2 regions of the Paraburkholderia caffeinilytica genome follow, and region 1 is predicted to be linked to the other one. Evidence: riboswitches for the same ligand, from Rfam matches in the RefSeq annotation. Region 1 holds a riboswitch; the other holds the start of a gene.
The links. Region 1 has a riboswitch for cobalamin ahead of DSC91_RS12565 (CbtB domain-containing protein). Riboswitches for the same ligand answer to the same signal wherever they lie in the genome.
Positions count from the first base shown of each region.

Region 2: it holds a riboswitch for cobalamin, as region 1 does, so the genes downstream of both, cobA (uroporphyrinogen-III C-methyltransferase) here and DSC91_RS12565 (CbtB domain-containing protein) in region 1, are expected to answer to the same signal.

Region 1 covers NZ_CP031466.1:2,834,199-2,837,738, forward strand. The annotation lists gene DSC91_RS12555 (hypothetical protein) at 15-221, opposite strand; gene DSC91_RS12560 (CbtA family protein) at 944-1,690, opposite strand; gene DSC91_RS12565 (CbtB domain-containing protein) at 1,702-1,935, opposite strand; adenosylcobalamin (AdoCbl) riboswitch at 1,990-2,077, opposite strand; gene DSC91_RS12570 (histidine phosphatase family protein) at 2,175-2,867, shown strand; partial or broken gene DSC91_RS38215 (hypothetical protein) at 2,858-3,049, opposite strand; gene DSC91_RS12580 (alpha/beta hydrolase) at 3,109-3,540, opposite strand, start outside.
Region 2 covers NZ_CP031466.1:1,695,686-1,699,225, reverse strand. The annotation lists gene DSC91_RS07550 (cobyrinic acid a,c-diamide synthase CobB) at 1-235, opposite strand, end outside; gene cobO (cob(I)yrinic acid a,c-diamide adenosyltransferase) at 239-841, opposite strand; gene DSC91_RS07540 (cobalamin biosynthesis protein) at 838-1,389, opposite strand; gene cobA (uroporphyrinogen-III C-methyltransferase) at 1,386-2,192, opposite strand; cobalamin riboswitch at 2,418-2,645, opposite strand; cobalamin riboswitch at 2,726-2,998, shown strand; gene cobW (cobalamin biosynthesis protein CobW) at 3,189-3,540, shown strand, end outside.

The DNA of each region.
Region 1 (3,540 bases):
ATCGCCCAGGGATGTCACGTCTCAAACATGACCACTACGGTCAGTTGTGACTCAGCGTCCTGCCGCTCGCGTTCGGCCAGCTCCTGCTGCTGCCGGACAACCTGCGCCTTCTCGACCTTCAGCTTGTCCGCGACCAGCTTGCGCTGGCCTGCCGGATCGCCGGAACGCTGCACGCCCAGCTTCGTTTCATCAAGCTCCAGCCTGATCGTGGCGAGCCTCACACGCGGCCAGGCTCCAAGCGGCATTTCCCGAGCCGCGCCCTCGACGCGGTAGCGAAAGTGAATACGGACAACCGGAGACCGTATGCCAACAACCAAGTTGTTGAGTTCAAACGGAACAGATGTTTGCGGACCTTGTACAACGCGGGATCAATTTATCCACAGAAAATGTGGAGAGGGTTGTTGATAACAACGGGGCTACGCACCTAAGTGCTTGACGCAGATCGGTTTGTTGTTGGCGGTGCGGGTGAATGCAGGGATGATCGGCTACGCGGTTCGCGCGGATGGACGCATTGCGGAGGGCTGGCTTATCCACAGAAAATGTTCGCAAGCCTGTGGATAACATTCTGGCAAGCGCGCCAAGTACTTGATGTAGCTGGCTTCTCTCGCGCTGCATGTCGGCGTGACCGCTTACGCGGTCACGCCTTTTGCGCTAACAGGAAAGCGGCTTCGCCGCGGCTTACGCGGTCACGCCTTTTGCGCTAACAGGAAAGCGGCTTCGCCGCGGCTTACGCGGTCACGCCTTTTGCGCTAGCAGGAAAGCGGCTTCTCCGCTGCTTACGCGGTGACGCCTTTTGCGCTAGCAGGAAAGCGGCTTCTCCGCTGCTTACGCGGTGACGCCTTTTGCGCTAACAGGAAAGCGGCTTCGCCGCGGCTTACGCGGTCACGCCTTTTGCGCTAACAGGAAAGCGGCTTCGCCGCGGCTTACGCGGCCACGCCCCCCATCAAAGGTAAGCAGACTTCGCGGCGCTGCGGTTCGCGGGAACCAGCAGTTTGCTTCGTTCGACCAGAGCGCCGAACAGCAGCCCGACGGTCGTCCACATAACCACCTGCATGCCGATCGCCGCGACGCGGAACTTCCACAACAGCACCGCCGGGAAAGTCGCGGGCACTTCGTTGATCGTCGGCATCGACAGTTGCACGGCAGCAATGATCGCGACGAACACCAGGCCTGCCACAATCGAGCCGTTCCACGCGCCGAGCTTCAGCGCTGCGCGGCGTCGAACCTTCAGCGAAAACACCATCGCGGCCAGCGAGATCGCAATCATCAGGAAGAACAAGCCGGTCCGCGTTCCGATCGTCTCGGGGTCGCCCACCGAAGGGGGATTCGCCGGGTACTTGATGTTCGGGACGATCACCAGCGTGATAAACGCGCCAAGCGCCAGCCATGCGGACAACGCGCGCGCGCTCAACGCGCCGGCGCGGCCGTACGCATACGCGAACACCAGCGAGAACAGCCCACCGAACGCGGCGCCATACGTCACCACGCCCGTCAACAATCCCAGGCCCGCCTGGGTGTCGCGGCTGACGAGCTCAGGTTCGGGCGCTTCGCCTTTGGCTGCCTCGGCCTTTTCCTCGAAGGAAATGGCTTGGTCGACCTGCGGCTCGCCCACCAATCTGGCGAAGCCGAACGTGAGCAATCCCGCGGCGATGCCTGCAAGCATCCCGCGTACCAACAATTTACCGACCATGTTCGACCCCGTTAGTGGCAGGGAAAGCCGAGCAGATGGCGGCCGTCGTGCACGAATTCGTGCACGTACATGCCAGGCACCAGCGACGTGGCGCCCTGTTCCGCACCGACGAAATAGAGCGCGAGCAACAGCAGCAAGCCGCCGAATACGACCCAAGGCAGCAATTCACGCAGCGGAATCGGCGTGGGTTGGGCAACGGGCTGTGCAGCAGGCTGCGTAGCGGGATCGAAAACGGCGTGAGTCATAATGGACATCTCCTTGGGGGTAACGCGCCCCGATAGTCGATTGAAGAGGGATGGTGCGAAGCTCAGGTCTGGCTTTCGGCTCGTGAATGCCGATTACAGTGGCGCGACCGCGCCGGGCTCTCACCGGCTTCCGTGCTTCGCAGTGACGCTATTCTACGCGCTAAACTTGGGCCCCCGGCAATCCAAAGCATGCGTTTCATGCGTCCCGCTCCGGCCCGGCCTCTCTGGAAATGAACTGAATGGACACACGGCTGTTACTGATCAGCCACGCATCGACTGCGGCGATGCGCGCGGGCCGCTTCCCCGCGGACGATCCGCTCGACGCGCGTGGCCTCGCCGAAGCAAGCGCCGCGCGTGCGCGTCTGTCGATTCCGGACGACGCCGCGGTTTTCGTCAGCCCGGCCGTTTGCGCGCGCGATACGGCAACGGCCTTGGGCATCGGCGCCGCAGCCTTGGGGCAAGGCGCATCGGTCGAGGCCGGGCTGGCGGATATGGACTACGGCCTGTGGCATGGCCGCCGTCTCGCCGATCTCGCCGCCGAAGCGCCGCAAGACCTCTCAGGATGGACACATGATCCCGACGCTGCCGCGCACGGCGGGGAGTCGTTCAATCAGGTCGTGAAACGGGTAGGACGGTGGCTCGATGCGTTGGACGATGCGTTGAGCGAGCGGGCAACCGGGCGAGCGGGCGATGCGTCGAGCGACGGCACGGACGAGTCAAAAAGCTGGGCATCAGGCGCACAAGCAAACCGCACACCGCGCGATACGCAACATGTCGCGGCCGTCACGCACGCGCCGGTCATCAGGGCCGCAATCGTTCATGCGCTCGGCGTGCCGCCCGCTGTGTTTCCGCGCATCGAGATCGCGCCGCTCTCGATGGTCGAGTTGCGACGCTCGCGACGCGGCTGGACATGGTGGCCGGCATCGCCGTAGGGTTGCGCGACGCCCCGGCCGTCATCCGGCGTCAGCGAGGCCAAACCGTCCGGCGCCGCCGCGACGATCCGTGTGAGCGACGCGCACGGGCCAGGCGCATCGTCGGCATTCGCGCAGCACGGCAACAGGGCGCTGAGCGATAGTGCGGCGATCGCGGCCGCGAGGATTCGGGTGTTGTTCATGTCGGCACGGCCGTTCGAAAGGTGACCTTATCGTGGCAGCACGGTTCATGCCGCTCCTTTCATTGCTCGCATCCTTTGGTGTCGAACATCGCCGACAATGCGCAAACCGATGTCAGCATGCGCGCGCCATCGTGACCCACACCCGGCACGATATGAAAGCGCTGCTTCAGCCCTTCCGGATGACGCGACTGGATGTACCGGTAATACGCTTCCGCGCGCGCGACACGCTGCGGACCTTGCGCTTCGGCGGCACAGCTTCTATCGAGCGCGCTTTGCTGCGGATCGTCGTCCGCGCCGCCGACCAGGTAGTCAATGCGGCGCGACACATAAGTCGCTTCGAGTTCTGCCGGCGAACGGTCGTCGAGGTACGGCGGCCGATTGTCCATGCCGTATTTCCATTGGTTGAAGTCGGCGCATTGCGCGGCATCGAACGGCGCCGCCACACCTTGCGCATTCGGCCGTTGCGCATCGAAATAGGCATACGTCGACGG
Region 2 (3,540 bases), 1.1 Mb from region 1:
CCTGCGCGAGCAGGTTCCGGCAGGCCGGCTCACCCACCATCCATAGATCGAGCGACAGGACCGGCGCGCCGCTGGCGCGCGCCAGGATCATCGGGTCGAGAAAGTCGGGGCCCGTCTTGAATACGCGCACGCGTCGTCCCAGCCGCCGATGGTAGCGCGCCAGACCGGCGGTAATCGTGGTCTTGCCTTGACCCGATGCGGGCGCGCTAATGAACAGGGCGGGGCACGCGGACATCGCTCAGAACTCCACGCCGCGCTGCGCTTTCACGCCTTGCTCGCGATACGGGTGCTTGACGATGCGCATTTCGGTGACGAGGTCGGCGGCTTCGATGAGCGCGTCCGGCGCGTGACGGCCGGTCACCACCACGTGCAGCATGTCGGCGCGCGCGTTCAGTACCGACAGCACTTCGTCGAGCGGCAGGTATTCGTACTTCAGCACGGTGTTCAGTTCATCGAGGATCACCATCTGATAGTCGCCGCTCTCGATCATGCGGCGTGCTTCGTTCCACCCTTTGCGCGCGGTGGCGATGTCGGCATCGCGATTCTGCGTGTTCCAGGTGTAGCCGTCGCCCATCGTGACGAAGTCGCAGTTGGCGATCGCGCCGAGGAAGTCGCGCTCCGAGGTATGCAGCGCGCCCTTGATGAATTGCACGACGCCGAGGCGCATGCCGTGGCCTAGCACCCGCACGGCCATGCCGAATGCGGCGGTGGTCTTGCCTTTGCCGGTGCCGGTATTGACGATCAGCAGACCTTTTTCGACGGTCGCGCCGGCCTGCTTTTTCTCGTGGCCTTCGCGCCGGCGCTCGGTCATGCGTTGATGCGATTCGGGATCGGTCTTCATGGGAGGTCCTGTTCTTGAGTGCCGTTGTTTGTCTGTTCTCGGGCGGAGTGGGCGGTGGTCGAGGCTATCGCCACCGTGACGCCGTTGTGGATGGTTTTGCGCACGAGTAGCCGTGCGTTAGAGGCATTGGGTGCAAGCGACGCAGGCGAGGCGATGGGTGCAATCGAGGCAGCCGATGCAACTGACGCAGCCGACGCAAATGTCGGCGTGAGGGCCGCACCGGGAGCGTTAGCCGTATCGGATCCGGTCGCTGCGGCGAGCAAGGCGCACGGTTCGCAGACGCCGTCGATGCCGAGATGCTCGCGTGCGGCCGCAGACGGATTGTCGACGGAGATCGCCGCAATCTGTTCGCGGCTGAACAGCTTCAGCGGCAGTGCATGACGTGCGCAGAATTCGACCAGGCCGGTTTCGTGAGCTTTGATGTCGACCGAGGCAATCGTGCGGATTTCATCGAATGCGTGCGAGCCGAGTGCGGCACGCACAGCTGTTTCGATTTGCTCTGCGGAGCTGTGCGAACGGCAGCCGATGCCGACGGTTAGCGTTTTCATGGCACGTCCGTGGGGTTCGCGGGGCTAGTTGCGTTTGCCGCTCGCGCAGCCTCCAGCGCTCCCGCCGAATCAGCATTGATCGCATCCCGCGCCCAGGCCAGCGACGCCACGCCGCCAATGACCACGATCGCCGGCGAGCCGAGTCCGGCGCGCGAGACCGCATCCGCGAACTCGCCGAGCCGCGCGAGCGTATGCCGTTGCTCGGGACGCGTAGCCGATTCGATCGCCGCGCACGGCGTTTCGGGGCTCATCCCGGCCGCGAGCAATGCGTCGACGATTTCGTTGAGCCGCCGCATGCCCATGTAAACCACCAGCGTCATCCGCGTGGCGGCGAGTGCGGCCCAGTCGGGCTCGCCGCTGCCGGCGCCGTGTCCGGTGACGAACACCACGCCTTGCGCGTGATCGCGATGCGTCACGGGAATGCCGATTGCCGCGGGCGCCGCAATTCCGGCGGTGATGCCGTTGATCACGTCCACGTCGATGCCGGCGGCATGCAGCGCCTGCTGTTCCTCGCCGCCACGGCCGAACACGAACGGATCACCGCCTTTCAGACGGGCGACACTGCGTCCCGCCTGCAGATGGTCGAGCATCTGCGCGACGATGCCGGCTTGCGGCGTTGACGGATGCCCGCCGCGTTTGCCGACGTACACGACCAGCGCATCGGCGCGCGCGAACTGCAGCACGTCGGGGTTCACCAGATCGTCGACCAGCACCACATCGGCTTGCGCCAGCGCGCGCGTCGCCTTGAGCGTCATCAGCTCGACGTCGCCGGGGCCGGCGCCGATCAGCCAGGCGCGGCTCATCGCGGCGTGCATGGCGAGCGCCATGTCGTGACAGGCGGAAACGGATGAGGCTTGATGAGGCCGCAGGCGGCGGACATTGAGGTCATGCGGTGTGACGGATTACGCGCGACGAACCGGGCCGCTCGCCGCGTTTCCCACAGGAACACGCCAACGGCCGCGCTACGTCGTGCTTTTTGCGCCTTCACATCCGTCCCTCGCGGATTCCGGCAGCCGGCAGCGTGACGCTCACTGCCTCCGCGTCTGGCCGGTATCCGGGCTGACGGCCTCACGCGTTTTGCCTTCCCGTCCGGATTCGTCAGACAGTGGCATCAAAAACGCATGCGCGATGCGAAAGCACCGCAGGTCGCTTACCGTTGCGGGGACAGCACAGGTTGAGCGCAGCGAGCGCGGCCTGTTTCCCGTTTAACTGCACATGCGAACGCATATGCGGGCACCAAACGCGCGCATACGATAGCACAGGGCAGGCCGCGCCGACACTGCGGAAAGGCCCTGCCGCGGCCCGCGCTTCCTTGACGGCGCGGGGGTCGCGGGCCTAAACTCGCACGCACTTTGGTGCTCGTGTGCGCGCTCGTGCGCATGCAGTTAAACGGGAAACAGGGTGCCCACCTGCAATGGACCGGGTCAACCTGTGCTGCCCCCGCAACGGTAAGCGAAAAGCGGTGCGTTTTTCAGCGCCGCGGAGCCGGCTTCGATGTCCACGCGCAAGGCCGCGTCGGCATATAACCACTGGGCGAGAAATCACTCGTCCGGGAAGGGGAAGCGGCGCTTTCGCCAGCCCGGATACCGGCCAGATTACGAAGAATGACTACCGCGGGGATGCGGTGGGGCGTTCATGACCTCATTCCTGTTTTCTGTTTTTCAGTTGCCCCGGCAGCGCCGTTGTTCGTCCCCGTGTTTGGTCAGTGTCGTGGTTTGGGGCATGTGCCTCGTTTGCCCGACCTATACACATTGACAATGCGCCGGCGTGCACGTGCAACTTCTAGGATCGACCTCACGATGCAAACTCAAATGCGCAAGATCCCCGTCACCATCGTCACGGGCTTTCTCGGCAGCGGCAAGACCACGCTGCTGCGGCACATTCTTCAGCATGCGGGCGGCAAGCGCATCGCGGTGATCGTCAATGAGTTCGGCGAACTCGGCATCGACGGGGAAATCCTCAAGGGTTGCGGCATCGGCTGCGATGAGAACGGCGTCGAAACTGAAGGGCAGCTGTATGAACTCGCGAACGGCTGCCTGTGCTGCACCGTGCAGGAAGAGTTTTTCCCGGTGATGGAAAAGCTGGTCGAGCGCCGCGAGCAGATCGACCACGTGTTGATCGAAACGTCCGGTCTCGCCTTGCCGAAGCCAC